4 regions of the Pseudarthrobacter sp. NCCP-2145 genome follow, and region 1 is predicted to be linked to each of the others. Evidence: riboswitches for the same ligand, from Rfam matches in the RefSeq annotation. Region 1 holds a riboswitch; each other region holds the start of a gene.
What was found. Region 1 has a riboswitch for thiamine pyrophosphate ahead of NFU08_RS13290 (ECF transporter S component). Riboswitches for the same ligand answer to the same signal wherever they lie in the genome.
Positions count from the first base shown of each region.

Region 2: linked by a shared signal. The riboswitch ahead of thiC (phosphomethylpyrimidine synthase ThiC) and the one ahead of NFU08_RS13290 (ECF transporter S component) in region 1 are both predicted to bind thiamine pyrophosphate.
Region 3: linked by a shared signal. The riboswitch ahead of NFU08_RS04800 (FAD-dependent oxidoreductase) and the one ahead of NFU08_RS13290 (ECF transporter S component) in region 1 are both predicted to bind thiamine pyrophosphate.
Region 4: linked by a shared signal. The riboswitch ahead of thiD (bifunctional hydroxymethylpyrimidine kinase/phosphomethylpyrimidine kinase) and the one ahead of NFU08_RS13290 (ECF transporter S component) in region 1 are both predicted to bind thiamine pyrophosphate.

Region 1 is NZ_BRCG01000014.1:50,021-57,684, reverse strand. Features, by position in the region: partial or broken gene NFU08_RS13310 (iron-containing redox enzyme family protein) at 1-713, opposite strand, end outside; gene NFU08_RS13305 (DUF4383 domain-containing protein) at 781-1,284, opposite strand; gene NFU08_RS13300 (hypothetical protein) at 1,398-1,607, opposite strand; gene NFU08_RS13295 (heme-degrading domain-containing protein) at 1,735-2,277, opposite strand; TPP riboswitch at 2,350-2,489, shown strand; gene NFU08_RS13290 (ECF transporter S component) at 2,554-3,177, shown strand; gene NFU08_RS13285 (ABC transporter ATP-binding protein) at 3,177-4,733, shown strand; gene NFU08_RS13280 (energy-coupling factor transporter transmembrane protein EcfT) at 4,730-5,530, shown strand; gene NFU08_RS13275 (hypothetical protein) at 5,544-6,332, opposite strand; gene NFU08_RS13270 (UDP-N-acetylglucosamine 1-carboxyvinyltransferase) at 6,617-7,664, shown strand, end outside.
Region 2 is NZ_BRCG01000012.1:46,778-54,441, reverse strand. Features, by position in the region: gene ffh (signal recognition particle protein) at 1-746, shown strand, start outside; gene NFU08_RS12000 (alpha/beta fold hydrolase) at 848-1,579, shown strand; gene thiC (phosphomethylpyrimidine synthase ThiC) at 1,655-3,478, opposite strand; TPP riboswitch at 3,473-3,580, opposite strand; gene NFU08_RS11990 (amidohydrolase family protein) at 3,658-4,740, shown strand; gene NFU08_RS11985 (VOC family protein) at 4,842-5,717, shown strand; gene NFU08_RS11980 (hypothetical protein) at 5,797-6,237, shown strand; gene rpsP (30S ribosomal protein S16) at 6,453-6,875, shown strand; gene NFU08_RS11970 (RNA-binding protein) at 6,877-7,119, shown strand; gene rimM (ribosome maturation factor RimM) at 7,227-7,664, shown strand, end outside.
Region 3 is NZ_BRCG01000004.1:104,596-112,259, forward strand. Features, by position in the region: gene NFU08_RS04785 (DEAD/DEAH box helicase) at 1-66, opposite strand, end outside; gene NFU08_RS04790 (RNB domain-containing ribonuclease) at 370-1,881, opposite strand; gene thiE (thiamine phosphate synthase) at 1,958-2,707, opposite strand; TPP riboswitch at 2,735-2,852, shown strand; gene NFU08_RS04800 (FAD-dependent oxidoreductase) at 2,848-4,227, shown strand; gene thiS (sulfur carrier protein ThiS) at 4,224-4,460, shown strand; gene NFU08_RS04810 (thiazole synthase) at 4,466-5,278, shown strand; gene NFU08_RS04815 (4a-hydroxytetrahydrobiopterin dehydratase) at 5,321-5,659, shown strand; gene NFU08_RS04820 (hypothetical protein) at 5,822-6,124, opposite strand; gene NFU08_RS04825 (DUF3107 domain-containing protein) at 6,162-6,386, opposite strand; gene NFU08_RS04830 (TetR/AcrR family transcriptional regulator) at 6,435-7,100, opposite strand; gene moeB (molybdopterin-synthase adenylyltransferase MoeB) at 7,184-7,664, shown strand, end outside.
Region 4 is NZ_BRCG01000015.1:32,996-40,659, forward strand. Features, by position in the region: gene NFU08_RS13765 (ribonuclease E/G) at 83-3,568, shown strand; TPP riboswitch at 3,788-3,885, shown strand; gene thiD (bifunctional hydroxymethylpyrimidine kinase/phosphomethylpyrimidine kinase) at 3,893-5,452, shown strand; gene rplU (50S ribosomal protein L21) at 5,717-6,025, shown strand; gene rpmA (50S ribosomal protein L27) at 6,087-6,350, shown strand; gene obgE (GTPase ObgE) at 6,466-7,664, shown strand, end outside.

The sequences.
Region 1 (7,664 bases):
AAGGCCGAAAAGGGACATCAGGTTCACGGCAGCGAGGGAGACCGCAGGGACGGCGTCCACGTATGCCCCGTACCCGTCCTCCATTCCCAGGCCCCGCATGGTGCGGGCGAAAAGGGCGCTGGCATCCGCTCGGGCCGTCCGCCGCCGTACTCGTCCGCCTGGATTTCCACCAGTGCCGCTTTGGGCCGGCCGGAGAGCCGGGGGATGGCGAAGGTGTGCGGATCGGCTTCCTTCAGCTGGTAGATGGACTTGTGGATCAGGAATTCCTTGAGCTGGCCCAGGCTGGCTTTCCGGGCCACATAGCGGGAGAGGCTGGGGCCGGTGTCGCGTGCGGCCAGGCCGAACAGGACGTCCGCCACAGCGTCGCTGGTGGCACCGGGTCCGGCGGGAAGTTCCAGGTCACCGGCAGCCTCCGCGGCTGCGTCCCGGAGCGCGGCTTCGAACGGCTTTTCCAGCATCTGGCGCACCCGGATCAGTTCCGGCGCCCACTCCCACTCGTCACTCACACCCTCAAGGCCCGAGTAGTGGAGCTCGTAGAGGCAGAAGAGCGCCAGCTGGAGGTCGTCGTCGCCAATGATGTCCCGGGTTGCCGGGAGATGGCCGGCCACCGAGCGGTGTAACGCGTCAAGGGCGCCCTCATCGGTGCCCGGTGCCGCTGTGAGGGCGCTGAACAGTGCGGTGCTGACCGGACCCCGTGCTGCTGGGATTTTCATGGTGCTCCTTCAGGTCTGGCGTGGGCCGGTTCCGTGCTCCCTGCACTGGGGCCCGGCCGGGGATGTGTCAGCGGCCGCGGGTGCCGGGCGCTGGGGATGTGGCGGTGCTGCCGCTGCCGGCGCCGCCTGCGGCGGGGGCGGGTCCACGGGCGAGCATGATGGCCAGGGCAATCATGGCCAGGCCAAGGACCAGATGGAGCCAGTTGTCCGCATCGTTTGCGGGGATGAAATTGGCAGGGGTGGGGTCACCGACCAGGAGGCCGTACAGCCAGAGGACCAGGTAGATGACGCCGCCGTGGATGAGGAAGTTCCGTGCCTGCGGGTGGGTGCGCGACATCAGGACGCCGGCGACGCCGAAGAGCAGGTGCACGGCGTTATGGAGGACGGATACCTGGAAGATCCCGAGCAGCAATGCTCCTGAGGCGTGTCCGGCCAGGCGGAGCGCGTCATGGTTGGAAGTGATGCCGGGAACGAATCCAAGGATGCCGGCCAGGCAGAACACGGCGCCCGTTGCGAGGGCAGCCTTCTGCAGGCCTGTGCGGGCGCCTGCCCGGCGGATGCTGGCTGCCATGTGCTGTACTCCTCAAACGCTGGAGACAACATAGTAAGCATGATTACTAAATAATTGCTAAGCAGCCTTTGTATTGTGCCGGCGTTGTGCGCCCGCACTCCGCGCGCAGGCTGCTAGCCTCCCGGGCCGGCCCATAAGTAGGGGTTGGTGTGCGGACCTCCGCGGCGGCCGTGGTCGTAGCCTTGCTGCCAGGACTTCCCGACGGCGGACACCAGTTCCGCCAGCAGGGAATAGTAGGGGTGGTCCGGGCCGATGAAAATCATCTCGTCCCAGGCTTTGTCCAGCGCCGCCCGGACCTGGTTCTCGGTTGCTGGACCGGTCACGGCGCCCTCCTGGATTGATCACCCGCCACTGCGCTCGAATGTACTCCCGGCCTCACTGGGGTGTCCATGCCAGGAAGACCTGCCATGCCGGCCGGCCGGGGGCGCCACTCCGCTGGCTTGCAGGGCGTTACTCCGCGCCGGCCGAACGGAGGATGTCGCGGAGGGCCTCGACCACCAGGTCATGGTCCTGCAGCTGCGGCAATCCGGACACGGTGACGGTTGCTACGGCGCCCACCCCAGTGACGTACAAGGGGAAGGAGCCGCCGTGCGCAGCGTAGAGGGCCTGGTCGAACCAGGCATTGTCTTCGATACGTCCGCCGCTGAGCCGGGCGCGCAGCCCCACCAGCAGGGAAGGAACCTCGTACCGGGCTGCGGTCCGTTTCTTGGCCCGGATCCAGTGCCCGTTGTCCGGTGTTGCCCCCGGCAGGGCCACGTGGAAGAGGAGCTGCTCGCCCTTGGTGATGTCGATGGCGATGGGAAGCCCGCGCTCCTTGCCCAGCTCCACGAGGAGCAGCCCCAGGTTCAGGGAGTCGTCCAGGGAGAAGCCGGGAAATTGGAGTTCCCGGATCTCCGCCTCAATCCGCGCGATCAAGGCCTCCAGGGATCCCTCCGGCTGGGCTTCGCGGGAATCCGGATCATACCCGGTCACATCTGGTGGATTCGCTGTCATGGCCCACAATCTACCCCTCCCTGCGGTAAACTGGACCACGCCCAACAGGGCGGATATTTCACCAATAGAATCATTCAACGACAGGGGAGCGCCGCCGTCGGCATCACTGGCCAGGCCAGGGACCGCAGGTGGGCGCTGAGAGTGCGGACAGCCGCAGACCCTCGAACCTGATCCGGTTAGTACCGGCGCAAGGGAGTCGAGTTCTCGAAGTGCGCGCAGCGGCAGCAGTGCCGGCAACCGCGTCCACTTTCCCCTCCTGTTCCTCAGGAGGACCACATGGCAACAACAGCAATCAAGAAGCCCGCCGGCAAGTCCTGGCGCGTCGTGGACATCGTGGTGGCGGCCCTTATCGCCGTTGCCGGCGGCGTCATTTTCTGGGCCTGGTCCCAGGGGGCGGCCGCAGTCTCCGGACCCATGAACGCCGTCTACCCGCCCCTGACCGGCCTGATTGCCGGCGGCTGGATGATCCCGGCCGTCCTGGGCATGCTCATCATCCGCAAGCCAGGCGCCGCGCTCTTCTGCGAGACGGTGGCCGCCACGGGTGAACTGCTCATGGGCTCCCAGTACGGTGCGTCGGTACTGTTCTCCGGATTCGTCCAAGGCCTGGGTGCCGAGATCATCTTCGCCATCTTCGTGTACCGGAAGTTCAACCTGCCCGTGGCACTGCTTGCCGGCGCCGCGGCCGGCCTTTTCTGCGGCCTGAACGACTCCTTCGCGCCGTGGGGCTGGAACATCGCCTACGCCGCCGGCGACAAGCTGGCGTACATCATCTTCACTGCCATCTCCGGCGCCATCATCGCCGGCGCACTGTCCTGGATCGCCACCCGCGGCCTGGCCAGGACAGGGGTCCTGAGCTCCTTTGCATCACGCAAGGCGGCAACGGAGCCCGTCTTCTCCTGATGGGCGCCCCTTCGCGGCACGAGGCATCAGTTGCGGTGCGTCCGGCTGCCGTCACAGCCCGCGGCTGGGGATGGCGCCATGCGGGGCGCGCCAAGCCGGCTGTCCGTGGCCTCGACCTGGAGATCCGCCCGGGGGAGCGGGTGCTCCTTTTGGGGCCCTCCGGTGCGGGCAAGTCCACGCTCCTGCATGCCCTGGCCGGGGTGCTGGGGGACATGGACGACGACGGCGGCGACGCCGGCGAGTCCGACGAGACGGGCTCGCTGCTGGTTGACGGCGCCGTGCCCCGCGAGCAGCGCGGCCGGGCCGGGCTGATGCAGCAGGATCCGGAGACGCAGGTGGTCCTCTCCCGCGTCGGCGACGACGTCGCCTTTGGCGCCGAGAACCTCGCCGTGCCCCGCGACGCCATCTGGGCCCGCGTGCACGAGGCGCTGGACGACGTCGGCCTTTCCCGCCTGCCGCTTGACCACCCGACGTCGGCCCTGTCCGGCGGGCAAAAACAGCGCCTCGCGCTTGCGGGAATCCTCGCAATGCGGCCCGGCCTGATCCTGCTCGACGAGCCAACGGCGAACCTGGACCCTGCCGGTGTGCTGGAAGTCCGGGACGCCGTGGGCCGCTGCGTGGACAAGACCGGCGCCACGCTGGTTGTGGTGGAGCACCGGGTGTCCGTGTGGAAGGACCTGGTGGACCGGATCGTGGTGCTGCAGCCGGGCAGCGCCACTGAAGATGCCGTGCTGCTTGACGGTCCTCCGGACCAGGTGCTCGCGGACGCACGGACCATGCTGGCGGCGGCCGGTGTGTGGGTGCCCGGGTATGTTCCTGGCACGCGTGCACGGTCGGGCAATCCGGCAGCCGGCTCCGGCGGCCTTCTGCTGGCGGCCGAGAACCTTGCGGTTTCCCGGGAACGTCCGCGCCGCAGCGGCTTCCGGAAGGTACCCCCGGTACCCGTCCAACACGATATTTCCGCCCAGGTCCGGGCAGGGCAGGCGCTGGCCATCACGGGCCCCAACGGGGCGGGCAAGTCAACGTTTGCGCTGACCCTCGCGGGACTCCTGGAACCGGTGGCAGGAAAGGTGTCGGCCACCCTGGACCTCAGCCGTGGCGCCGGGATAGACCCTTATAAGTGGAAGGCCGAGCAGCTCATCGAGCGGATTGGCACCGTGTTCCAGGAGCCGGAGCACCAGTTCGTCACCGGGAAGGTGCTGGACGAACTCCTGTTCGGTCCGCGGCACCTGGGCCACGGCGAGGAGCGCGTGGACGAACTGCTGGAGCGGTTGCGGCTGACCCACCTCGTGGACGCGAACCCCTATACGCTGTCTGGCGGCGAGAAGCGGCGGCTCTCCGTGGCCACGGTCCTGGCGGCCCATCCCCGGGTGCTCGTCCTGGACGAGCCGACGTTCGGCCAGGACGCCAACACCTGGGCGGAGCTGGCCTCGTTCCTGTCCGAGCTGCTGGACTCCGGCACCGCGGTGGTGTCCGTGACCCACGACGCCGAGTTCACCGCCGCGCTGGGTGGCACTGAGCTGCGGATGGCTGCCGCGGAACCGGTGGCGCCATGAGGCAGGAATTGAACCTTCGGGGCAACCAGGCCCTGCTGGCCCGCGCCAACCCCCTGAGCAAGTTCGCCGCCGTCTTCCTCATCACGGCAGTGCTGGCGCTTTCGATCGACTGGGTTTCCGCATCAGTGGCGCTGGCCTTCGAATTCCTCCTGTTCCCGCTCGCAGGCCTCACGCTGACGCTGCTGTGGCAGCGCGGCTGGCCGCTGATCCTCGCCGCGGCGGTGGGGGGCTGGAGTACCTCAATCCTGGCTGCGGACAGCGGAAGGACGCTGATCGACGTCGGCATCTGGACCATGAGCGAAGGCTCGCTGGAACTTGGGATCGGCTTCATGCTGCGCGGGCTGGCCATCGCCCTTCCGGCGGTGCTGCTGATGAGCTGCACCGACCCCACGGACCTGGCCGACGCCCTGGCGCAGAAGGCCCGCCTGCCGCACCGGTTCGTGCTGGGGACCCTTGCGGCCATGAGGCTGGTGGGCCTGATGGCGGAAGAGTGGCAGACAATCGGCATGGCGCGCCGGGCCCGGGGCGTCGGTTCGCGTGGCAATGCCGTCCAGCGGTTGAAGGCGACGCTGGGGCAGAGCTTCGGGCTCCTGGTGCAGGCAATCCGCCGGGCGTCACGGCTGGCAGTGACCATGGAAGCGCGCGGTTTCGGCGGCGGACGCCGGACGTGGGCACGCGAATCCACCTTCAGCGCGCTGGATGCCTGGGTGCTTGCCGGGGGCGTCGTGATGGCGGGAACAGCGGTGGTTGCGGCAGTGTCCCTGGGGACCTGGAACATGGTGTGGCTGGGAAGCTGACGCCTGGGCCGGCCTAGGGGCAGGAATAGTTGTAGTCGAAGCCCCTGGACACGAACTGGGCCAGCACCACCTTGCCACCGCCGGTCAGCGGCTCCTGTGAGCAGGCGCTCGCCGCGCCAGAGGCGTTGAGGGACCCCGCCAGCCAGCTGGGAAGCGAATAGAGGTTGCTCGAGCTGCTGACTGTTCCCACAATCCGGTCCCACTGCTGGCCGGTCGAGTAGATCCCCACCTCGGCTCCGATGCTGTGGAAGAAGTCGGTCATGCCTTCGAGGACGGTCCGGTTGGCATCCTTGTCGGTGCGGGACCAGCTGTTCTCCGTTTCGACGTCCAGCCACCAGAAGTACGAGGAGGGGTTGCTGATCCCGCGGAAGTACGCGTCGTCGTAGGCCTTGGCGTAGCCGTACATATAGGCGCAGGCCTTGCCGTAGTCCCCGGCCCTGCAGGGGCCGTAGGGGTTATGGACTTCCTGGCCGGCCGGATACTCGTCGTTGTCCGGCCACCAGGAGCCGGCGGCGCCGGGATTGGCCGTGTTGACGTACAGCGCGACGGTGGGCTGGCCGGGGTGGCCGGCAGAATCTTCCGCCCACCTGAGCTGCTCGGACAGACAGGGGTTCGTGGTGTTGGCCAGGCCATTGTTGACGCCCACGATGGCAAACGCCTGTTCCGAGGGAAAATTTCCGTTGCATTGCGGCCAGGAGATGTCGTTACCCAGAAATGACTGCTGCCCCTCCCCGGGTGAGGGAACGGCGTAGGCGGGGACGCCGGTGACCAGGAGCAGCGCGGCAAGAAGCAGGCCAAACATTCCCGGCACGGCCAAGCTGTTTCCGGCGGGCTGTGCCCTGCAGGACTGCGCCCTGCCCCGCTGGGTGGTCCTTGGCGGAATTTCGCTGGCTGGTGTGCGGCGCATGCTGCCTCCGTTGCCGCTGGACGAAGAGGTCCTGATTCAGTGTCCCGCCGTTGGCACGGGAAGGTCAAGGTGCCGCAACTGTGCGACTCTATCGCATGGAACGGGTAACGAATCGTTATTGCCGCTCACTGAGGCTCCAAAGGCAGGCCTGATAGCTCATTCATGATATAAACTTGACTATGACGCAGGAAACCACCGAACACGTTGCCGCCATGTTGAGGGACGCCCGCAGTGAGAAGGGCTGGACCCAGGGCCAGCTGGCTTCCGAACTGGGGACGAGCCAAAGCGCCGTTGCCCGGATGGAGCAGGGCAAGCAAAACCTGAGCCTCAAAATGATCCAACGCCTCGAAGCAATCTTTGGCAGGAGCATCGTGAACGTGGGCAAGCCGCAGATGACGCACCTGCGGGTTGAAGGCGGACATACCCTTTCCGGTTCCGTGGACGTCAACAGCAGCAAGAACGCCGGAGTGGCCCTGCTCTGCGCCAGCCTGATCAACCGGGGCACCACTGTCCTTCGCCGCCTGGCGCGCATCGAAGAGGTAAACCGGATTGTTGAGGTCCTGACCAGCATCGGCGTGGAGTGCACCTGGCTTAACGACACCGACCTGCAGCTCCGGCGTCCGGCCGTGCTGGACCTGGACGCCATGGATGTTGACGCCGCGCGCCGCACGCGGAGCGTCATCATGCTCCTGGGCCCCCTGCTGGACGAATCAGCAAAATACCGGCTCCCCTATGCGGGCGGCTGCGACCTCGGCACCCGGACGGTTGAACCGCACATGCAGGCGCTCCGCCAGTTCGGACTCTCGGTGGAGGCCACCGCGGGCTTCTACAGTGTCCAGGCCCCGCCCGCGGACACCCGGGACCGCTCGTTCGTGCTGACCGAACGCGGCGACACCGTCACCGAAAACGCGATCATGGCAGCCGCCCACCGCGAGGGAACAACCGTGATCCGGAACGCCAGCCCCAACTACATGGTGCAGGATCTCTGCTTCTACCTGCAGATGCTGGGCGTGGAGATCGAGGGCGTCGGCACCACCACCCTGAAGATCACGGGGCGCCCGTCCATCGACGCCGACATCGAGTACTTCCCGTCGGAGGACCCCATCGAGGCGATGAGCCTGATCACCGCGGGCATTGTCACCAATTCCGAGGTGACCATCCGGCGCGTGCCCATTGAGTTCATGGAAATTGAGCTGGCAACGCTGGGGCAGATGGGCCAGCAGCTGG
Region 2 (7,664 bases), on a different contig from region 1:
TGTTTGCGTCCACCGGCGAGGGCCTGGACGACTTTGAGCTTTTCCACCCTGACCGGATGGCCTCGCGCATCCTGGACATGGGTGACGTCCTCACCCTGATTGAGCAGGCAGAGAAGTCCTGGGACAAGGACGAAGCCGCCCGGATGGCGAAGAAGTTCGCCGACCAGGAGGACTTCACCCTTGACGACTTCCTGGCCCAGATGCAGCAGATCCGCAATATGGGCTCCATGAAGAAGATGCTCATGATGATGCCGGGTGCGCAGAACATCCGCCAGCAGCTGGAGCAGTTCGACGAGCGCGAGATCGACCGCGTGGAGGCCATCGTCAGGTCCATGACCCCGCACGAGCGCGTCGCTCCCAAGATCATCAACGGCTCCCGCCGTGCCCGCATCGCCCGCGGTTCCGGCGTCCACGTTTCCGAGGTCAACGGCCTGCTGGAGCGCTTTGCGCAGGCCCAGAAGATGATGAAGAAGATGGCCCAGGGCGGCATGCCGGGAATGCCCGGGATGCCGGGCCTGCCGGGGGCCGGCGGCGGTGCCCGGAAGAACGCCAAGAGCGCGCCCAAGAAGAAGGCCAAGTCCGGCAACCCGGCCAAAGCCGCGCAGGAGCGCAAGGACGCCGAGGCCCGCCGGGCGAACGCGGCCAAGGCGCTGCCCACCGGCGCAGCCTTTGGCCAGCAGGCCGGCGATTTCGATCCCTCCCAGCTCAACCTGCCCAAGGGCTTCGACAAGTTCCTCGGCAAATAGGCACACCAGGATCAGCTCAGCAGCAGATGCCGTTTGAGGGCTCGCGACGACATCTGCTGCTGCCTGCCGGGGATGCCGGTGCCGTGGAATAGGGTTGGGTCATGTTCAAGCAGAGGGTAGTGTTCGTGCACGGCGCGGGCAGCTTCGGGGCCGCAGCCTGGCCCCGCCAGCACGGCGTGGCCCTGTCCTACGATGCCCTGTTCCTGCGCCGCCACGGCTTCGACACCGTTGCCGAACCCACCGCGTCCTCGTTCGAGGAGGACACACGCATCCTGCTGGACTCCCTTGGGGACGACGGCCGGGGCAGCGCCGGCGGGCACGTTGTGGCGCATGCGCAAGGGGCCATCTCCGCCATGATGGCCGCCGTCGAACGACCGGACCTTGTCTACTCGCTGACCCTGGTGGAGCCGGCCTGCCTGTCCCTGACCGCTGAACTGCCGGCCACGGCGGCGCACATCGGGCTGATGCAGCCGCTGCATAACGTCCGGCATCAACTCAGTGACGAGGATTTCCAGCGCGAGTTCGTCCGCAGGGTCTATGCCACCGACCTGCAGCAGCCGGTGACTGCCGAGGAGAAGCGTTCTGCCAGGCGGCTGCGGCTGCAGGCGCCGTCCTGGGAAGCCCCGCTGCATATCGTCCCCGGCGTGCCGACGCTCGTCCTGACCGGCGGCTGGGAGCCGCTCTACGAGGAGATCGCCGGCTACCTCCGTGAAACCGGGGCGCTCCACCGTACTGCCGCCGGCGGGCACCGGCCCCACGACTCCCCGGAAGGGGACCGCATCATCCGTTCGTTCATCAACGACTCCAGCCGCGTGCAGGCACGCGCCTCCTGATCCTCCCGAAACTGCCCTCCACAGGGGCCCGTCCGGCCGGCCCCCAATGACCAGCCGGACGGCACCTGCAGGCTGCTAGCGCCCCGGCGGAACGCTCAGCTCCGGCAAATAGACTTTCCCGCCGGCGGCCAGGAATTCCTCGCTCTTGCCCCGCATGCCGGCTACCGCTACAGCAAGCGCCGCCTGCGACTCGGCGGAGCCGTACTCGTCCCTGATGTCCTGGCTGATCCTCATGGAGCAGAACTTGGGCCCGCACATGGAGCAGAAATGCGCGGTCTTCGCCGGTTCGGCCGGGAGGGTTTCGTCGTGGAAGGCCTCGGCCGTCTCCGGGTCCAGCGACAACGCAAACTGGTCCCGCCACCGGAACTCGAAGCGTGCCTTGGACAGTGCGTCATCACGTTCGTGGGCGCCCGGGTGGCCTTTGGCAAGGTCTGCCGCGTGAGCAGCGATCTTGTACGTGATCACCCCTGTCTTGACGTCGTCCTTGTTGGGCAGCCCCAGGTGTTCCTTGGGCGTGACGTAGCACAGCATTGCCGTGCCGTAGCGGGCAATTTCCGTTGCGCCGATGGCGGAGGTGATGTGGTCGTAGCCCGGGGCCACGTCGGTCACCAGCGGGCCCAGCGTGTAGAACGGCGCGCCCTTGCACAGCTCCTGCTGCCGTTCAACGTTCTCCCTGACCAGGTGGAACGGGACGTGTCCAGGACCCTCCACCATCACCTGGACGTCGTGCTCCCAGGCACGCTGCGTGAGCTCGGCGAGCGTGTCCAGCTCGGCAAACTGCGCGGCATCGTTGGCATCCGCCGTCGCCCCCGGCCGCAGGCCGTCACCCAGGGAAAACGCGACGTCGTACCGGGCGAAAATTTCGCAGAGCTCATCGAAGTGCGTGTAGAGGAAGTTCTCCCGGTGGTGCGCCAGGCACCACCCGGCCATGATGGACCCGCCACGGGACACGATGCCCGTGACGCGGTTGGCGGTTAGGGGGACGTAGCGAAGCAGCACGCCGGCGTGGATGGTCATGTAGTCCACCCCCTGCTCGCACTGTTCGATGACGGTGTCACGGAAGATCTCCCAGGTCAGGGCGTTGGCTTCGCCGTTGACCTTCTCCAGGGCCTGGTAGATGGGGACGGTGCCGATCGGGACAGGCGAATTGCGGATGATCCACTCCCGGGTGGTGTGGATGTCGTCGCCGGTGGAGAGATCCATGACGGTGTCGGCGCCCCACCGGGTTGCCCACTGCAGCTTGTCCACCTCTTCGGCGATTGAACTGGTCACTGCCGAGTTGCCGATGTTGGCGTTGATCTTCACCAGGAAGGCCTTGCCGATGATCATCGGCTCGGATTCGGGGTGGTTGATGTTGTTGGGAATGATGGCCCGGCCCGCGGCGAGTTCGCTCCGGACCAGTTCAACATCGCAGTTCTCCCGCAGCGCCACGAAGCGCATTTCCGGGGTGGTGACGCCCTGGCGCGCATAGTGCATCTGGGTCACGGTCCGGCCCTCGACGGCGCGGCGCGGCACGGGAGGCGCTCCCTTCCACTCCGCGCTGGCGGCGCCGCGGCGTACAGCCGAGCGGCCGTCGTCGAGCAGGTTCCTCTCCCTGCCGCTGTACGCTTCCGTGTCTGCCCGCGCCTCGATCCATTCCCTGCGGAAGGGAGGAAGGCCCTGAACTGGATTGCTCCCCGGACCGGCCGTCCGGTAGGTCCGGAACGGCTGGTTCGGAATGCCGTTGGGGGACGGCTCCAACGCAATTTCCGTCACGGGAACACGGATCCCGGTCCCGGCGTCCTCGAGGTAGGCCAGGGAGTGGGATTTCAAGGATTGCGTCACCGGCGGCGGGTTCCCGTCAGTGGCGGCACCCGGGGTGTTGCGGGCAGGGTTAAGCTGCTGATTTGGTGTACTCAAGGAATACTCACTTCCTTCGCCGGCATTACCCGGACAGGTTCGACGGTCGCAGGCTGCGTCAGCCCGATCTCAGCCCCTGCAGGGGCACCCGTGTGGTCAAGATGAAAGCTACCACAGCCCTTCTTTCGGGGCTTGTCACATTGCCGGTGCTAGCCTGACCGGGCAGGAAAGAGGTGCACATGGCAGAAATCATCCACTTCACGGGAACAGTCCTGACCGGACCCGGGAGTGAGCAGCACGGACTGTGGTCCGTCGACGGGCGCCTGACGTTCCGCCGGCCGGCGAAGGCTCCGGACCGGATCCTGGCGGGATGGGTGCTGCCGGGCTTCGTGGATGCCCACTGCCACATCGGGCTCGGCGTGGGAGGGGCGGTGGATGCTCCGACTGCCGAAGAGCAGGCGCGGACGGACCTGATGGCAGGCACACTGTTGATCCGGGACGCAGGTTCCCCTGCTGACACGCGATGGCTGCAGGACAGAAAGGACGTCCCGGTGCTGATCCGCGCCGGACGCCACGTTGCGCGCACGCGCCGGTACCTGCGGGGGTTTGCTGAGGAAGTCGAACCGGAGGGCCTGGTGGAAGCTGTCCGTAAACAGGCCAGGGAAGGTGACGGCTGGGTCAAGCTTGTGGGGGACTGGATTGACCGCGGCGCCGGCGACCTCGCGCCGTCGTTCCCTGCCGCCGTCGTCCGCGATGCAGTCCTGGCCGCCCATGACGAAGGCGCGCGCGTCACCGCCCACTGCTTCGCGGAAGAGACGCTCGACGACGTGCTGGACGCCGGCATCGACTGCGTCGAGCACGCCACCGGCCTCCTGCCGCGGCACCTGCCCCGCTTCGTGGAGCAGCAGGTGCCCATTGTGCCCACCCTGGTCAATATCGCCACGTTCCCGGACATCGCCGCGCAGGCAGCACCCAAGTTCCCGCAGTATGCGGCGCACATGCGTTCACTGTGGGAACGGCGGGAGGAGCGGGTGCTTGAGGCGTTCGAGGCCGGCGTGCGGATCTACGCCGGGACCGACGCCGGCAGCGTGATCAGGCACGGCAGGATCGCCGACGAGATCCTGGCCCTCCATGCTGCCGGGCTGCCCATGGCGTCTGCCCTGGACGCCGCGTGCTGGAGTGCGCGGGAGTGGCTGGGCGCGGAGGGCCTGGAGGAAGGGGCACGGGCAGATGTTGTCCTGTGCCGGGAGGACCCGCGGAAGGTACCGGAAGCGGTCCGTAACCTGGCGCACGTTGTCCTGGGCGGACGGGTGGTCCGCTGAAAAGATAACCGGCCCCGGGACTTGGAATAAATTGAAGCTTCAAGTAATTTTAAGTGTGTAAGGGCTGCCAACCGGAAGGCCCACAGCACCGGGAGTTACCAATGACTGCACAAGCCGCAAGCCAGGATCTTCTTCCTGCCGACCTCGCCATGGGCACTGTGATGCTCAAGGTGGGCAACATGAAGGTGATGACCGACTACTACCAGCGCGCCCTCGGCCTGGAGGTCATTGCGGAGCAGGATGGCGGCATCTACCTTGGCCGGCTGCAGAAGCCGCTTGTGCACCTGGCGCCCGCGCCCGGGCTGAACCTGCCGGGCAGGGGAGAGGCCGGCCTGTTCCACACGGCGCTGCTGTTCGAGAACCAGGCAGACCTTGCTGCCACCATCGCCACCGCCGCCCGGTTCGAACCGCGCTCGTTCACCGGCAGCGCCGACCACCTTGTCAGCGAAGCCTTCTACTTCAACGACCCCGAGGGCAACGGCATCGAGCTCTACTGGGACCGGCCGCGCAGCAACTGGTCCTGGAACGGCACGGACGTGGTGATGGACAGCCTGGCCCTCCCGCCGCAGCGGTACCTCGAGCAGCACCTGACGGAAGATTCCCTGGAGCGCCAGCTCGGGTCCGTGGCAGGCGTCGGCCACGTGCACCTCCAGGTGGGAGACGTCCAGACGGCGCGCGACTTCTACGTGGGGACCCTCGGCTTCGAGAAGACCGCCGGCTGGCACGGGCAGGCCCTGTTTGTTTCCGCCGGACGCTACCACCACCACATGGCCATGAACGTCTGGAACAGCCGCGGGGCGGGACCCCGCAAGGACACCCTCGGCCTGGGCGAGGTCCTCATCGAGGTGCCGTCAGGGGAGGACGTCGGCTCCCTCGCCGACCGCCTCAAGGTCGCCGGCGTTGCCGCGCACCACACCGGAGCCGAACTCCGCTTCGAGGATCCGTGGCGCAACCGCATCCGGGTGGCTGTGCGCTGAACTAGGCTGAATCCGAACGGCCGGGCAGGAGCAGCCTCCCGGCGGCCGCACCACCGCCAAAGGAATGAGGGCAATCCCCATGGGCTTCACCGAGATCTTTGTTGCCACCCACGACGCAGCACTGAAGCGTGCCGGCGTCCTTGACGGCGGCGGCAGCGCTCCCGCAGGTGACGCGGTCCGGATTCCGGACATCAGCGATTTTGAAGTGGAGCAGCTGGGCGACTTGGCCGGTACCGCCGTGCACGCCGGAGGAGCGGATTACGAACTGACCATGGTGGATGTGGGCAGCGATTCGCTCCTGGCCGTGCCCCCGGCCATGGTGCGCGCCCTGGCGGACCTGCTGTCCTATGAAACCGAAGGGGAAGGCGACATCCTCGAAGAGGTTGCCGAGCAGTGGGCCGCGCAGGATGACATGCCGTTTGGCGCTGCAGAGGCGCGGACGTACGTGCAGCGGCTCGCTGAACTCGCCGGCGGAATCGACGACTCGGAGCGTACCGGCCTGTACGTCTGGTCCGCCTGAGCTGATCCGGCCGGAACCTCCGGCCGGCGTCGCCCGTGTCACGCCGCGCCAAGTCGAAATCCTGGCGCTGATCTGGCACAATAAACAGGTACTCGATCTGCGTGGCCCCTCTCTCCGCGTCTGGATCCTGTCCTTCGAGCCCGCAAGTACGGCCCGCCCCACGGGTGCAGAACGCCGGGTTCACCCCCTTTTCTGAAACAGGAGTGACCACAACAGTGGCCGTAAAGATTCGCCTTAAGCGCTTTGGCAAGATGCGCGCACCGTACTACCGCATCGTCGTCGCGGACTCACGCACCAAGCGTGACGGCCGCGCCATCGAAGAGATCGGCAAGTACCACCCCACCGAAGAGCCCTCATACATCGAGGTCAACTCCGAGCGTGCCCAGTACTGGCTGTCCGTCGGCGCCCAGCCGTCCGAGCAGGTCGCCGCGATCCTCAAGATCACCGGTGACTGGCAGAAGTTCAAGGGCCTGCCGGGCCAGGAAGGCACCCTGAAGACCAAGACCCAGAAGGAAGCCTTCGTTGCCCCGGAAAAGGGTTCCGTGATCATCCCGGAAGCCATCACCAAGAAGGCATCCAAGTCTGACGCAGCCGAAGCTCCCGCCGAGGCCGAAGCAGAGACCACCGAGGCTGAGTAGATTGCTGGCAGAAGCGCTGGAACACCTGGTCCGCGGAATCGTTGATTCCCCGGACGACGTCAAGGTCAGCTCCAAGAGCAACCGTCGCGGGGACACCCTCGAAGTGCGCGTTCACCAGGACGACCTTGGACGGGTGATTGGCCGCCAGGGCCGCACGGCGCGCGCACTGCGCACCGTAGTGGCAGCCCTGGCCGGTGGCGAACCGGTACGGGTCGACGTTGTCGACACCGACCGCCGCCGCTGAGCGCTCGGCACTATTCCGTTTTAGCTCCGGCCCCTCCACCCATGCGGTGGAGGGGCCGGAGTGCTTTTACCAGAGCACCGAAAACCACATCCAACACAGAGGAACACATGCAGCTTCAGGTGGCACGAATCGGCAAACCGCACGGCATCCGCGGCGAAGTGACGGTCCAGGTCCTGACCGACGCCCCTGGGGACAGGTTCGTGCCGGGCACCGAATTCGTGGTTGAGCCGGCGTCAGCGGGACCGCTCACCGTAAACAGCGCCCGCTGGAACAAGGACATCCTGCTGCTGGGCTTCGACGAAATTGGGACCCGCAACGAAGCGGAAACCCTCCGGGGTGCCAAGCTTTTCATTGAAACCGAGGAGCTGGACGAAGACGACGACGAAGGCTGGTACGAGCACGAACTCGTTGGCCTCGAGGCCAGAATCGGTTCCCGGGTGGTCGGCAAGGTCACCGCACTGAACACCATGCCCGTCCAGGACCTGCTGATGGTTACCACTCCGGAGGGCAAGGAAATCCTGATTCCCTTCGTGGAGCAGATCGTG
Region 3 (7,664 bases), on a different contig from region 1:
TTCCGGCTCGATCGTTTCGGTGCCGGAGTCGTCCGTCAGAAGCTGGTGGGTATGCAATTCACTCACGTGGAGTTTCCTTATTCATTTGGGCAATGGCGCTGCCTGCTCAACGGGCCGGCCCAAGGCCGTTCCGGAGCACGCTCGGGCGCGCAAGCAATTCCAGTGGAAGCCGATCGCGGGCTATCTAAAATGCTGGCACTGGTGACCAGCGGGTGTATCTCAAGATCGCGTAGGGGCGGGCTTGTTGGTTTCAAATCAAGGAAATCAACGACCGGGCATCCATTTCTACCTCTTCAGTCTAGCCGCACGGGCACGGAAACCCGGCTTTGGCCCGGTGTGCCTGCACGCCGGCAGGAAAAACGGCCCCGCTCAGGACAGGGGCGGGACCAGCTCGAAATGTACTTCCCGGGTGGCAATGTCGGAGGACACGAGGCGCACCCGGACCTTGGTTCCGGCCTCCAGCTCACCGGCGCAGCGGGCCGTGACGGCAGGCTCGGCAATCTGGATGATGCCTGAGCCGCCGTTGCCGTTGCCGTTGCCGTTGCGGCCGTTGCCGTTCTTTCCGTTGCCGCCGTTGCCGTTGTCCTTCTGGGGCTTGGATCCGGAGATCACGATCGCGTCGAACTCCTGCCCGATATGGTTGACCAGGAGCGCCGCCTCCACGGTGTCCAGGGCCATGCGCTCCATCCGGGACGCCAGCTGGTCCGAGCCGGCCATGATCTCGGGAAGCGACGGCAGCGCCTCACGGACCCAGCCGGGCACGTCGCCGCCGTTGCACAGTGCTTCGCAGGTCACCAGGACAAAGCGGTCCACCAGGCGGCGCAGCGGCGCGGTGGTGTGGGCGTAGGCGGCGCCGATGGCGGACTGCACGGCGTCCTCGGGGACCGCGCCGTCAAACGCCGTATACGCCGCACCGCGGAAGAGCATGCCGGCTGAGTGCATAATGGCCAGCTGGCGGGGATCCGTGGGGTCCAGGCTGCGCAGGTACTCGCCGTAGCTGACCTCACCGTCCCAGGGCTTCCCGAGGGCCTCTGTCTGGAGCCGGAAGTGGTGCAGGGACCGCTCATCCGGTGAGGGCATGGTGCGGAGGATGCCCACTTTGCCGGCCAGCATGAGCTGCGCAGCGGCCATTCCCGTCATGAGCGAGATCTGGGCGTTCCAGTCCTCCACGGGCAGCTGCGGGGCCGCGGCAATCCGGTAGCCGCCGTCGGGAAGCTGGACAATTTCCTGGTCCGGCATGTTCAGGCTGGCACCCTCACGGGCGCGCTCCAGCTCCACGCGCTTGAGCCCCACCTCCTTGAGGAGGACCAGGACTTCTGAAGGGCTGCCGCCGTCCAGTTCCGCCTGGGCGCCCTTGTAGCTGAGCTTGGCGCGGCTGCGCATCCGGGCCCGTCCCACCGTCACCGCGGTGACTTCGGCGCGGACATCGAGGCGGAAGTCCCAGACGAACGCGGAACAGTCCTGTCCCGGCAGGAGGCTTCCGGCGCCCTCGCTGATGACTTCAGGGTGCAGCGGAATGCGGCCGTCCGGGGTGTAGAAAGTCTGGCCGCGGCGCCTGGTCTCGGCATCCAGCGGGCCGCCGGGAGCCACGAAGGCGGGAACGTCGGCAATGGCGTAGAGCACGCGGTAGCTGCTGCCGTCCCGTTCAATAAAGAGCGCCTGGTCAAGGTCCGTGGACGACGCCGGGTCGATGGTGATGAAGTCTATGCCCGTCAGGTCATGGGACGGCAGCTTCAGTGCCGACACGGCGGCCTCGGCGTCCTTCACGGCTTCGGCCGGGTACTCACCAGGCAGCTCGAGCTCCGTCCGCAGGGCGCTGAGTGCAGCCTCGAGGGCGTTGGTGTGCTCGTGGACACTGGGGGCCAGCCGATGATGTGACACGAAAATCAGCGTAGCCCGAATTCCGCGAATAGTGCAGGGAGCCGCCCGCGGGATGCGGTGCGGATCCGGCGCCGCGTCACGGGCGGGCGGCGTCCAGCGCGTCGAGCAGCGATGCGGCCGCGGCTGACGGATCGTCGGCCTCCGTAATGGCCCGGACCACAACGATCCTGCTGGCCCCGGCCTCCACCACCTGTTCCACGTTGCCGTGGTCAATCCCGCCGATCGCGAACCAGGGCACACCGCCGTCGGACTGTCCCTGCCCTTGCGCCGCTGAGGCCGCCGCCGCATACGTCACCAGGTCCAGCCCGACGGCGGCGCGGCCGGGCTTGGTGGGTGTTGCCCACAGCGGGCCCACGCAGAAGTAGTCGAGCGCCGCCGGGCCGGCGGCCGCTGCCAGGGCGGCATCCACCTGTCCAGGGCTGTGGCTGGACAGGCCGATGGCGGCGTTCCCGTTCAGCAGCGTCCGGGCTGCCTGGAGGGGAAGGTCCTTCTGCCCGATGTGGAAGACCGGCGCTCCGGACAGCACAGCAATGTCGGCGCGGTCGTTCACTGCCCACAGCCTGCCGTGCCGGACCGCTGCCTCCTTCAGGACGGCGAGGAGTTCCAGCTCCTCGGCGGCTTCGATGGACTTGTCCCGGAGCTGGATGATGTCCACGCCGCCGGCGAACGCGGCATCCACGAACTGTTCAAAGTCGCCCTGGCTGCGGCGCGCATCCGTGCAGAGGTAGAGGCGCGCATCGTGCAGCCCGGCGGTGCCCTCCGCGTTGATAAAGGCGTCGGAACCGGACGGACGGGCAGCGGCGGCAGGGGGGTGGGACACATTCATGGGAGCCAGCCTAGTTCCTCTACACTGGGCTCGTACTGCGGGAGCCGCGGCAGCTGTCACAAAGCGCCGGGCTGAGAGGGCGTCAGAGCCGACCGCTTGACCTGATCCGGTTAATACCGGCGTAGGGAAGGAGACAACCGATGCCTGACGTGCACGCCGCAACCGGCCCCTGTCCTTCCGGCTCCACCATCACGGCCGACGTGGCGGTGATCGGCGGAGGAGCCATCGGCCACGGGATCGCCTGGGAGGCGAGGCGTTCGGGCCGTTCCGTGGTGGTGATCGATGACGCCCCCGGCTCCGGAGCCAGCTGGGCTGCCGCGGGGATGCTGGCGCCGGTGAGCGAACTGCACTACCAGGAGGAGGACCTCCTGGAACTCATGCTCGAGGCCTCCGCCCGCTGGCCCGGTTTCGCTGCGGACCTCGCTGCGGCCGCGGGCTCGGATCCCGGATATCTTACGACGCCGACCCTCGCCGTGGGTGCCGACGCCGCAGACCGGCAGGCCTTGCTGGACCTGCGTGCCGTCCAGCGGGCCAACGGCCTCACGGTTGAACCGCTCACCATCCGCGAAGCCCGGCGCCGCGAGCCCTTGTTAAGCCCGGGCATTGCCTGTGCGCTGGATACGCCGGCGGACCACCAGGTGGACCCCCGGCTGCTGGTGGCCTGCCTCCGCCGGGTCCTGGCCGGGGATGCCCGCTCCACCGGAAGCGGCGTGGCCGGCGCCGCTGACGGATTCGCCGTGCCGGACAAGGCAGCCGGCCTGCTCTGGCAGGACGGGGCCGTAGCCGGAGTAGCCCTGGAAGGTGGAGGGACCGTACTGGCCGGGGAGACCGTGGTGGCCAACGGACTGCACGCCCCGGAACTCACGGGACTGCCGATCGACCTGCACCTGCCGCTGCGGCCGGTCCAGGGGGACATCCTGCGGCTCGCGGTACCGGCGCACCTCAGGCCGCTGGTGACCTCAACAGTCCGCGGACTGGTGCGCGGGGTCCCCGTCTATATCGTTCCGCGGCGGGACGGAACCGTGGTGATCGGGGCAACCCAGCGTGAGGACGCACTGGGCAGTGGCAGTGGCAGTGGCAGTGGCGGGGGCGCGGGCTCCAGTGCCGGTGCGGTGTCGGCAGGGGGTGTGTACCAGCTTCTCCGCGATGCCCAGGTGCTGGTGCCCGCCGTCGCTGAGCTTGAGCTGCTTGAGTGCACGGCCCGCGCCCGGCCCGGCACGCCGGACAACGCCCCGCTGCTCGGAAGGGTATCGCTGCCCGGAGGCCCCGTGGGCCGGCAGCCCGCGCCTGGAAGGTCCGGCCTCCAAGGGTCCCGCCACGTGCAGGGGCTCATCATTGCCACCGGATTCTTCCGCCACGGCATCCTGCTCACCCCGGCTGCGGCCGCAATCTGCCGGGAACTCATGGACGGCACGGAAGACCCCCGCTGGGCCCCGTTCAACCCCGGTCGGTTTTCCCCGGCTCCCTTTCGCATGGCTGAAGCGGCTGCCACGCCATCCAACACCCAGGAGACAGCATGAACATCACCCTGAACGGAACCGGCCACACCGTGGCCGACGACGCTTCCCTCACCGCGCTCGTCAGCGAGGTCACCGGCCGTCCGCTGGCCGCGGACGGCCGGGCCACGGACGGGCGGAAGCTGGGAGTGGCCGTAGCACGCAACGCCCAGGTGGTGCCCCGGAGCCTGTGGTCCGCCACGGCGCTCGCCGAGGGCGACGACGTCGAACTTGTCACGGCAGTACAGGGAGGCTGACCACCATGACCGGAACCACCGTCACCAACAGCCAGCTGTCCGGGCTCCAGGACCCCCTGGTGATCGACGGCGTCCCCCTGGCATCCCGGCTCATCATGGGCACCGGCGGCGCCCCCAGCCTGGACGGCCTGGGCGCCGCGCTCCTGGCCTCCGGCACCTCGCTGACCACCGTTGCCATGCGCCGCTATTCGCCGGACGAGGCGGGTTCGCTGTTCCAGCTGCTGGTGGACCACGGCATCCGGGTCCTGCCCAACACGGCGGGGTGTTTCACGGCGCGTGACGCTGTGCTCACTGCTGAACTGGCACGGGAGGCCCTGGAAACCGACTGGGTGAAGCTCGAGGTCATCGCCGACGAACACACCCTCCTGCCGGATGCCGTTGAGCTCGTGGACGCCACCGAGCAGCTGGTCAACAGGGGATTCAAGGTGTTTGCGTACACCAATGACGACCCCGTGCTGGCCCTGCGGCTGGAGAACCTCGGAGCCACTGCTGTGATGCCGCTCGGCTCGCCCATCGGGACGGGCCTGGGCATCCTCAATCCGCACAACATTGAGCTCATCGTGTCCCGGGCCTCGGTGCCGGTAGTGCTGGACGCGGGCATCGGTACGGCCTCCGACGCCGCCCTCGCCATGGAACTGGGCTGCGACGCCGTGCTCCTGGCCACGGCAGTGACCCGGGCGCAGAACCCCGCCTTGATGGGGAAGGCCTTCAAGCACGCCGTCATCGCCGGTAGGCTGGCGAAAGCGGCTGGTCGCATACCCCGCCGTGAACATGCGCTGGCGTCGTCGGCAATGGAGGGCCGGGCCGAGTTCCTGTAGGCCCACCTTCTGCCGGCCGGCGCCCGGATCCCAGGAGCAGCAGTGGCCGGCAAAGATGCACTTTCCCCGGAACGGATCGACGAAGCCCTGGCGGAACTGCCTGATTGGCGGGCCGGCAACGGCGGGTTGGTCACCGTCTTCAAAATGCCGACGGCGGCTGCCGCACTCGAGCTGATTGCGGCCGTCGGACGCCTGGCCGAGGAACAGAACCACCATCCTGACCTTGACTGGCGTTACAACCGCGTCTTTATCCGCTACACGTCACACGACGCCGGGGGACAGGTGACCGGCCGGGACCTCGCGGCAGCCGCGGCAGCAAGTGAAGCTGCGGCAGCGGCGGGCGCCAAGGCAGAGCCGGCAAAGTACGTGCAGGGGCAGTAGCCGGCTGCGGGCCGCTCATTGCCCGCCCGGCAGAACAAAAGGGCCGCTGAGCGCCCACGTCTCCAAGCCCTGTGCTCTTAACCGGCAGGGGGCGCCATCCCCTCAGGGGTGGCGGCCACTGCCGGTTGATTAGTGCGTGCAGCACAAGGTGCTGCGCAGGCCTCAGGCCCGAAGGATTGCCGTGAGCCGTTCGGTATCCTGGCGCGCACGTGAACGGCCCAGGTAGATGGCGGCCGCCGTTGCGGACGCGGCTCCGAGCACGATCGGCAGGACCCATGGAATCCAGGTGCGTCCCGGCAGGTATCCGAATCCGGCGGCCATCAGGATGATCCATGCCAGGGCTGCCACGGCCACGGAAACCCCGGCGGGCACGCCGGCCCCGTACTTGGCATGCCGCTTGTCGTTTGCCCAGACAATAAAGCCTGCGGCGGCGGCGGCCAGCACAACGATGGTCAGCGAAAGCATGGTCCTCCTTGGGCTATGGGTGGTTCGTCAGCAGGCCCTAGAACTGGCCGAAACCTACGCGCCGTGCTTCTTCGGCCCCGATTTCCACGTAGCCCAGGGCGTTTCCGGGAACAATGATCAGGCGTCCCTTGTCATCCTTCAGGCGGAGTTCGCTGCCCTTGGTGATGGCGGCCTCCACGATCTTGGCTACCGAATCCGCGTCCTCATTTGATTCCAGGACAATTTCGCGGCCGATATTCTGAACGCCGATCTTAATTTCCACAGGGGCCTCCCAGCCATTCACATTCGTTGGTTATGTCTTATTTGTAGTCTAGGACTCTTTGGGGAAGCGAGAGATTCCGCGCCAAGCTAAACGGTAGATGAGGTCGCTGGCAACGTCGAGGTCCAGGTTGCCGTCCGTTTCAAGCCAGTAGCGGGCACTGACCTGCGCCATTCCAGCGAGTCCCCGGCCCAGGAGTTGCGCCTCCAGATGGGGGAGCTTGGTGTCCTCGGCGATGACGCGCGCGATGGCGTCGGCAAACGTCCTGTTGAAGGTTTCCAGCCGTGCGCTGACGTCCGGGTCATTGATCAGGTCCGACTCAAAAACCAGCCGGTGGGCCTGGTCATCGTTGGCGATGAACTGGAAGTAGGCCCGCATGACGGCCTGGACGCGCTCGTCATTGTCCGTGGTGGAGTTCAGGGCCCCCAGCATGAGGTCCGTCAGGGACGCAAGGTGGCTTTCCAGCAGGGCCAGGTACAGCTCCCGTTTTGAGGGAAAGTGCTGGTAGAGCACCGGCTTGCTGACATGGGCCGTCTCCGCGATTTCATCCATGGCTGCACCGTGGTAACCGTTGGCCACAAAGACTTCCTGGGCTGCCATGAGGAGCTGGGCGCGCCGCTCGTCCCGGGGAAGCCTGGCTGACCGTTGGCCTGCAGGACGCGAGGGCGTTTGCGGTTCGGCGGCCGGCGGGCGGCTAGCCCGTGCTTCATGGACCACGGTTGTCCTTCTTTCGTTGCAGTTAACTCCACTTTACTGCGGGGTAATATGACCGGGCGGTATCCCGGGGCATACATTGAAGTATGGCTTCGACAATCAGCGCAAATGTTTCACCTGTGTCCCTGGATCCGCTGGTGGAACCGGCAGCCGACCTCACCGCCGCAGAGGTGGAACGCTACTCGAGGCATCTCATCATTCCCGAGATCGGCGCCCTCGGGCAGCGGCGGCTCAAGAACGCAAAGGTGCTGGTGATCGGCGCCGGGGGACTCGGATCCCCTGCCCTCCTGTACCTTGCGGCCGCCGGCGTGGGCACGCTGGGAATCATCGACGACGACGACGTTGACCTCAGCAACCTCCAGCGCCAGGTCATCCACGGGGTGGCGGACGTTGGCCGCCCCAAGATCGAGTCGGCACGCGATGCCATCGCCGCGCTGAACCCGCTGGTGGACGTCCGGCTGCACAATGTCCGCCTGGATGCCTCCAACGCCCTGGAACTGTTCGCCGGCTACGACCTGATCCTCGACGGCGCGGACAATTTCGCCACCCGCTACCTGGTTAATGATG
Region 4 (7,664 bases), on a different contig from region 1:
TCAACGCCTGCGGGTTTTGACAATATGTGCCCCAATGGGTGCCGGATGTGGCGGTACGTCAGGGGCAGGAGTGTTGCCACATATGGATAATGAACAAGTTTTAGCCGTTAACGATGAAGCAGCGTCCGTGGATGCCGACTCCGTGCCGAAGAAGGCCACGAGGACCCGGCGGAAGGCCGCTCCGAAAACCGGCGAGGCCGTGGCCACTGAGGCTGCCGCCGAAGGTGTCACCGCCGAGGCCGGGGCCGCGGAAGCTGAGGCCGCCGAGGCCAAGGCGCCCGCCCGCCGCAGCCGTTCGCGCAAGAAAGTCGAGACCGCCGAGCCGCTTCCCGTCTTTGCTGCGGAGGCCGGCACCGAAACCGGGAACACCAACAACGCCAACGACGACGGCGCGCAGCAGGCGCCTGCCGCCGGGCCTGCAGAGGTTGCCGCGGAAGAATCGAAGCCCGTCCGGCGCCGCCGGGTTGCCACGCGCAAGACGTCTGCCCCGGCCGTCGTCGAGGCGGAGGAGCCGCCGGCAGGGACGGCCGCACCTGGGCCGGTTGACACCGAGCCGGCAGACACCGGGTCGGCTGAGCCCGCACCCGCGGCGTCTGGCACCGCTGTTCCGGCCGCCGCCGATGCGCCCGCCGGCTCTGAACCGGTAACTGAGGCTGCAGCCCAGGCGCCTGCCGCCAAAGCCGCCGGCGCTTCCGCGCAGCCAACGTCCGCCGTCGAGCCTTCCGTTGAAGGCGACGCCAATTCTTCTGCCGAGCCCGCGGCCGGCGCCGCAGGGTCGTCAGCCCCCGCCAGCCCGTTCGGGTCCCTGTTCATGGAACCGGGTTCCCCCACGTCGGTGCTGTTCCAGGCCCCGGACCTCAGCACTGTCGTCCGGCCCGCCCCGGTGCCCGTCGAGGATGCCGAGGCTGACGACGCCGAGGACGATTCGGACGACGCCGGCAACCGCCGGAGGCGCCGCGGCCGCGGCCGCCGCGGCCGCAGCAGGGCGGGCGAGCGTGACGGTGAAGAAGCCGACAGCGCCGCTGCCGCAGACAGCGACGCCGCCGAGGATGCTGATGAGGACTCCGCCGGGCAGGCCGATGAAGGCGTGACCTCCCGTCGCCGCCGCCGCCGCCGCCGTGGCGACCAGGACCTCGAACTGACGGGCGGGGAAGACGACGATCCGCCCAACACGGTCACCCGGGTCCGCGCTCCGCGCGCCGTCAGCGAACCCGCCGTGAACAACCGCGTCACCAGCGTCAAGGGCTCCACCCGCCTGGAAGCCAAGAAGCAGCGCCGCCGCGAATCACGCGATACCGGCCGCCGCCGCACCGTCATTACCGAAGCCGAGTTCCTGGCACGCCGGGAATCCGTGGACCGCCAGATGATCGTCCGCCAGCGCGACGACAGAATCCAGATCGCTGTCCTCGAAGACGGGGTCCTGGCCGAGCACTTCGTGTCCAAGACCCAGCAGGACTCCCTGATCGGCAACGTCTACCTGGGCAAGGTCCAGAACGTCCTGCCGTCCATGGAAGCTGCCTTCGTGGACATCGGCCGCGGCCGCAACGCCGTGCTGTACGCCGGCGAGGTGAACTGGGAGGCCGTCAACCTTGAGGGCAAGCAGCGCCGCATCGAGAACGCGCTGAAGTCCGGCGACACCGTCCTGGTCCAGGTGACCAAGGACCCGGTGGGCCACAAGGGCGCGCGCCTGACCAGCCAGATCTCCCTGCCCGGCCGCTACCTGGTGTACGTTCCCGGCGGCTCCATGACCGGCATTTCCCGGAAGCTTCCCGACGTCGAACGCAACCGCCTGAAGCGGATCCTCAAGGACCGCCTTCCCGAGCACGCCGGCGTGATTGTCCGTACGGCCGCGGAGGGTGCCTCCGAGGAAGAGCTGACGCACGACATCAACCGGCTGCGTGCCCAGTGGGAGGGCATCGAAAGCCAGTCGAAGTCCACCAAGATCCTTGCCCCCGAGCTGCTCTACGGCGAACCGGACCTCACCATCAAGGTGGTCCGCGACGTCTTCAACGAGGACTTCTCCAAGCTGATCGTCTCCGGCGAGGAAGCCTGGGACACCATCGAGGCATACGTCACATACGTCGCCCCGGACCTGGTGGGACGGCTCGAGAAGTGGACCAAGGACCAGGACATCTTCAGTGCCTGGCGCATCGATGAGCAGATCCACAAGGCCCTGGAACGGAAGGTCTTCCTGCCCTCCGGCGGCTCGCTGGTGATCGACCGGACCGAGGCCATGACCGTGGTGGACGTCAACACCGGCAAGTTCACCGGCAGCGGCGGCAACCTCGAAGAAACAGTCACCAAGAACAACCTGGAAGCTGCGGAGGAAGTAGTCCGGCAGCTCCGCCTCCGCGACATCGGCGGCATCATTGTCATCGACTTCATCGACATGGTCCTGGAGTCCAACCGCGACCTGGTCCTGCGGCGCATGGTGGAGTGCCTGGGCCGTGACCGCACCAAGCACCAGGTTGCCGAAGTCACCTCGCTGGGCCTGGTGCAGATGACCCGCAAGCGGATGGGCACGGGGCTCCTTGAAGTGTTCGGCGAGCAGTGCGAGGCCTGCGCCGGCCGCGGCGTGGTCACCCACGATGACCCGGTGGAACACCGCCGGGCGAACATTGTGGCTGCCGAGCATCACGTGCAGCGTGCCGAGCACCGCCCGGAAGCACGCGCCGAGGGCAACCGCATCGAGGCGCAGCGCACGGACAGCAGCCAGCCCGGTGCCCGGCCGGACCGGAAGCGCCGCCGCGGCCGCGGCGGCCAGCAGCCGGACGCCGCGCCGGCAGCTGCCGTCCACGTCCACACGGTCCACCCTGATCCGACGGACGCCGAGCGGCATGCGAAAGCGGAAGCCACCAGGCTGGCCCTTGCCAACATCGCGGCTGCCGCCCACGCGGCCCACCTGCATGACGACGAGTTGGCCGCCGCCAGGCAGGCAACGCAGGCCCAGCCCGCAGTTCCGGCTGAAACGGAGAAGCACGACAGCGATGCGTCTAGGCCCGCTGCCGTCCTGACCTTTGGCGGGGAGAAAGTCGTCCTGCCCTTCGTGGAGCACGCCGAGGAGCAGCAGCCAAAGCCTGCCCTCACCCTGGACCGCCTTGCCGCGGCCTTCGCCCACCTGGGCGAGCCCGCACCGGCAGCCGGCACGCCGGCTGGAACGCCGGACGTGCAGCCGGTCCAGCGCGGGGCGGAAGAGGCTCCCCAGCAGGCTCCTGCTCCGGAGCGGACACGTGAGCCGGAGCAGGCACCGGAACAGCGGGAGCCCGCAGCCGTCCAGCCGGAGCAGCGGCCGGTGGCCGCCGCAGCGGAGCAGGACTACTCGGACCACACCCTGGAGCAGTCACGCCCGCGCAGGGCACGCCGGAACCGGAGTGCCAGCCGCGCGCAGGGAGCAGCCAACGAGACCTCGGTCCAGCATCGCGAGAATGTTCCAGCCCCCGCGGCCGGGCATTCCCACGCCGCCAAGGCACCGGAAACGGACAAGGCGGGTGCTTCGCAGCCGGCCAGCGGCAAGCCCTCGGACGCGCCGATCATCCTCGGCGTCGGGGTGCCTGCCTCAGAGCTCTAGGAACTGGAGCTGCCACGCATGGAGTTACCGGAATCCGGGACCCAGGGCGGGTATTGACCGAATGCCCGGCCAGCCACAGTCAGTGGCCGGCCGGGCATCCGTCCTTTAAGGCGGCGCTCCGCAGCGCTTTTGACCACCCTCATTGAACACCGGCATTCCACCCCGCTCCGGCCGCACTGTGTCACCTTCACGCTGTGGACCTCAAAAAAGCTAGGCTGGGGAACCGACACGGGGTGCCGCGCAGAGAGCCGGCTGAGATCCAGACCCGTTGAACCTGTCCGGCTAGCACCGGCGAAGGGATGTCTCTTGTCTTCCACCCTTGCAATGCCCACTGCCACCATCCAGGGCACATCCGCGTGTGCTTCCGGGCCTGCAGCTGCTTCTGCGCCTGCAGCCCCCGGCCGCGAGTACCGCGGCGTGCCACGGGTCCTCTCCATTGCCGGATCCGATCCTTCCGGCGGGGCCGGCATCCAGGCGGACCTGAAAAGCATCGCCGCCCACGGCGGCTTCGGAATGGCTGCCATTACCGCCCTCACCGCACAGAACACCCGCGGCGTGCGCGGCGTCCACGTTCCCCCCGCCAACTTCCTTACCCAGCAGCTCGATGCCCTGAGCGACGACATCAGTATCGACGCCGTGAAGATCGGCATGCTGGGCGATGCCGGGGTGATCGAAGCCGTCCATGCATGGCTCGAAAAGGTGCGTCCCGCCGTCGTGGTCCTGGACCCTGTCATGGTGGCCACCAGCGGCGACCGGCTCCTCCCGGAATCAGCCGAAGCCGCGCTTCGCGACCTGCTGCCGCTGGCGCAGCTCATCACGCCCAACCTGGCTGAACTCGCCATGCTCGTGGGCGGCGACGTGCAGCAGACCTGGGAAGGCGCCCTGGAACAGGGCCGGAACCTCTCCGCCGCCACGGGAGCCACGGTGCTGGTCAAGGGTGGGCACCTCGTAGGGGCCGAATGCCCCGATGCCCTCGTAAGCACCGCCGGGATGTTGTCCCGCGAGGTGGTCGTGGTTCCCGGTCAGCGGGTGGCAACAGTGAACAGCCACGGCACCGGATGCTCCCTGTCCGCGGCCATGGCCACGGTCCAGGCCCGGGTGGGGGACTGGGAGGCAGCCCTGCGCGAGGTCAAGCCCTGGCTTGCCGGCGCGCTGGAGGCCTCGGAGGCCCTGGAGGTGGGGGCGGGCAACGGGCCCGTGCACCACTTCCACCACCTGCCGGCCGTGCGCGGCGAGGGGAGCTTCGCGGCGCAGCTCTGGGCGGACGCCGCAAAGGACCTCGAGGACATCTACGCGCTGGACTTCATCCAGGGCCTGGCTTCCGGGAGCCTGCCGGAGAAGGAGTTTGCCTACTACCTCGCCCAGGACGCCATCTACCTCAACGGCTACTCACGGGTGCTGGCGCGGACCAGTGCACTGGCCCCCACCGAAGGGGAGCAGCTCTTCTGGGCACGTTCCGCCGCGCAGTGCCTGGAGGTGGAGTCCGAGCTGCACCGCTCCTGGCTCAGTACACGGACCGTTGAGCCGCAGCTGGGACCCGTCACCAAGTCCTACGTGGACCACCTGACGGCGGCATCGGCGTCGGGCAGTTACGCGGTGCTGGCCGCAGCGGTCCTGCCCTGCTTCTGGCTGTACGCCGAGGTGGGCGCAACACTCCACGCCCGGTTCGTGGCTGCAGGGGAACCGGCCGGCCACCCCTACGCCGAGTGGCTGCGCACGTACGCGGACGAGGACTTCGCTGCCGCCACCCGCACAGCGGTTGCGATTGTGGACGGGGCCGGCCGCAGCGCGTCCGCAGGGGACCGGGACGCCATGGTGGCGGCGTTCAGGCAGTCCTGCCGCCTCGAGGTGGACTTTTTCGACGCGCCGCGACTTCATTCCTGACACCCTGTTGCGCGTCCCGCCGGTACTATGGTGGGGCACAGGTAAGGGCGCGGACCTGGGCTGTGGTGCCTATCACAGACAACCCGCCGGAACCAGCCTCATTTGCGGCCGAAGCCAAAACTAGCGTATTCTAGATCTTCGGTGCTTACGCCAACACTTGGGTTATGACCCCACGGCGTTGAGGCACAGCGAGAGCCCACCCAATCATGGAACCGGGTTCCGCACGCAAATTTGTAATAAACGTCGAGAGAAGTGAGTTCCCAAGTGGTGTACGCGATTGTCCGCGCAGGCGGCCGCCAAGAGAAGGTTTCCGTTGGAGACTTCGTTACCCTGAACCGCGTCGCCGGTGGAGCTGGCAGCACCATTCAGCTGCCCGCACTGCTCCTGGTTGACGGTGACAAGGTCACCTCCGCCGCTGCTGACCTGGCCAAGGTAACTGTTACGGCTGAGATCCTCCAGGACCTCCGTGGTCCTAAGATTGTGATCCAGAAGTTCAAGAACAAGACCGGTTACAAGAAGCGCCAGGGTCACCGCCAGGAACTGACCAAGGTCAAGATCACTGGTATCAAGTAACCTTCCGTTACTGTTCAGGTTTTTCAGCAGATTCCCCAGAATTTAGAGGCAGGCATTTCAGATGGCACATAAAAAGGGCGCGAGCTCCACTCGCAACGGTCGTGACTCCAACGCACAGTACCTCGGCGTCAAGCGCTTCGGCGGCCAGGTGGTTTCCGCCGGCGAGATCATCGTCCGCCAGCGCGGCACCCACTTCCACCCGGGCGCCGGCGTTGGCCGTGGCGGCGACGACACCCTGTTCGCACTGACCCCGGGCGCCGTTGAATTCGGTACCCGCCGCGGTCGTCGCGTCGTCAACATCGTTGCTGCTGCAGCTGCAGAGTAACAACCAGATCTGAAGCGGTGGAGCGGGCCATATGGTCCGCTCCACTGTTCTTTTAACCGCATTACAATCATCTTGGCGCCCCGGGCGTCCAGGAAACAGCACTGAGGAGATCCACGTGGCCAGCTTTGTAGACCGGGTAGTACTGCACGTATCCGGCGGTACCGGCGGCCACGGGTGCGTCTCCGTCCACCGCGAGAAGTTCAAGCCCCTGGGAGGGCCCGACGGCGGCAACGGCGGCAATGGCGGCGACGTGATCCTTCGCGTGGACCACCAGACCACCACCCTCCTCGACTACCACCACGCACCCCACCGCCACGCCACCAACGGCGGCCCCGGCATGGGCGACTGGCGCGGCGGCAAGAACGGCGAGACCCTCATCCTTCCTGTCCCGGACGGCACCGTGGTCAAGTCCAAGGACGGCACCGTCCTCGCGGACCTCGTGGGTGAAGGCACCGAATACGTCGCGGCGGCCGGCGGCATCGGCGGCCTGGGCAACGCCGCGCTCTCCTCCCAGAAGCGCCGTGCGCCCGGCTTCGCCCTGCTCGGCATCGAAGGCGAATCCAGCGACATCGTCCTGGAACTGAAGTCCATTGCGGACATCGCCCTGGTCGGTTTCCCGTCCGCAGGAAAATCGAGCCTGATCGCGGCCATGTCCGCGGCCCGCCCCAAGATCGCCGACTATCCGTTCACCACACTGGTCCCCAACCTTGGCGTCGTGCAGGCCGGCGACGTCCGCTTCACCATTGCCGACGTGCCCGGGCTGATTGAAGGCGCCAGCGAAGGCAAGGGCCTGGGCCACCACTTCCTGCGCCACGTGGAGCGCTGCGCTGCCCTGGTCCACGTCCTGGACTGCGGCACCCTCGAGGCAGACCGCGATCCGCTTTCTGACCTGGCAGTCATTGAGGCCGAGCTGGAAAAGTACGCCGTGGACATGAGCTACGCAGGCCAGGACGGCGAGGTGGTTCCACTGAACCACCGACCCCGCCTCGTGGCCCTGAACAAGGTGGACCTGCCCGACGGCAAGGACATGGCCGAATTCGTCCGCCCGGAACTTGAGTCCCGCGGCTACCGCGTCTTCGAAATCTCGGCAACCAGCCACGAGGGCCTGCGGCAGCTGGGCTTCGCGATGGCCGAAATCGTGCAGGCAGCGCGGGACGCGGTGGCAGCAGCCCCGCCCAAGGTCCAGCCTGTGGTCATCAAGCCCCGCGCCGTCAACGAAACCGGGTTCCGGATCCGCCGGGAGGAGAAGGGCCTCGAGCCGCTGTTCCGCGTACTGGGCGAAAAGCCGGTGCGCTGGGTCAAGCAGACCGACTT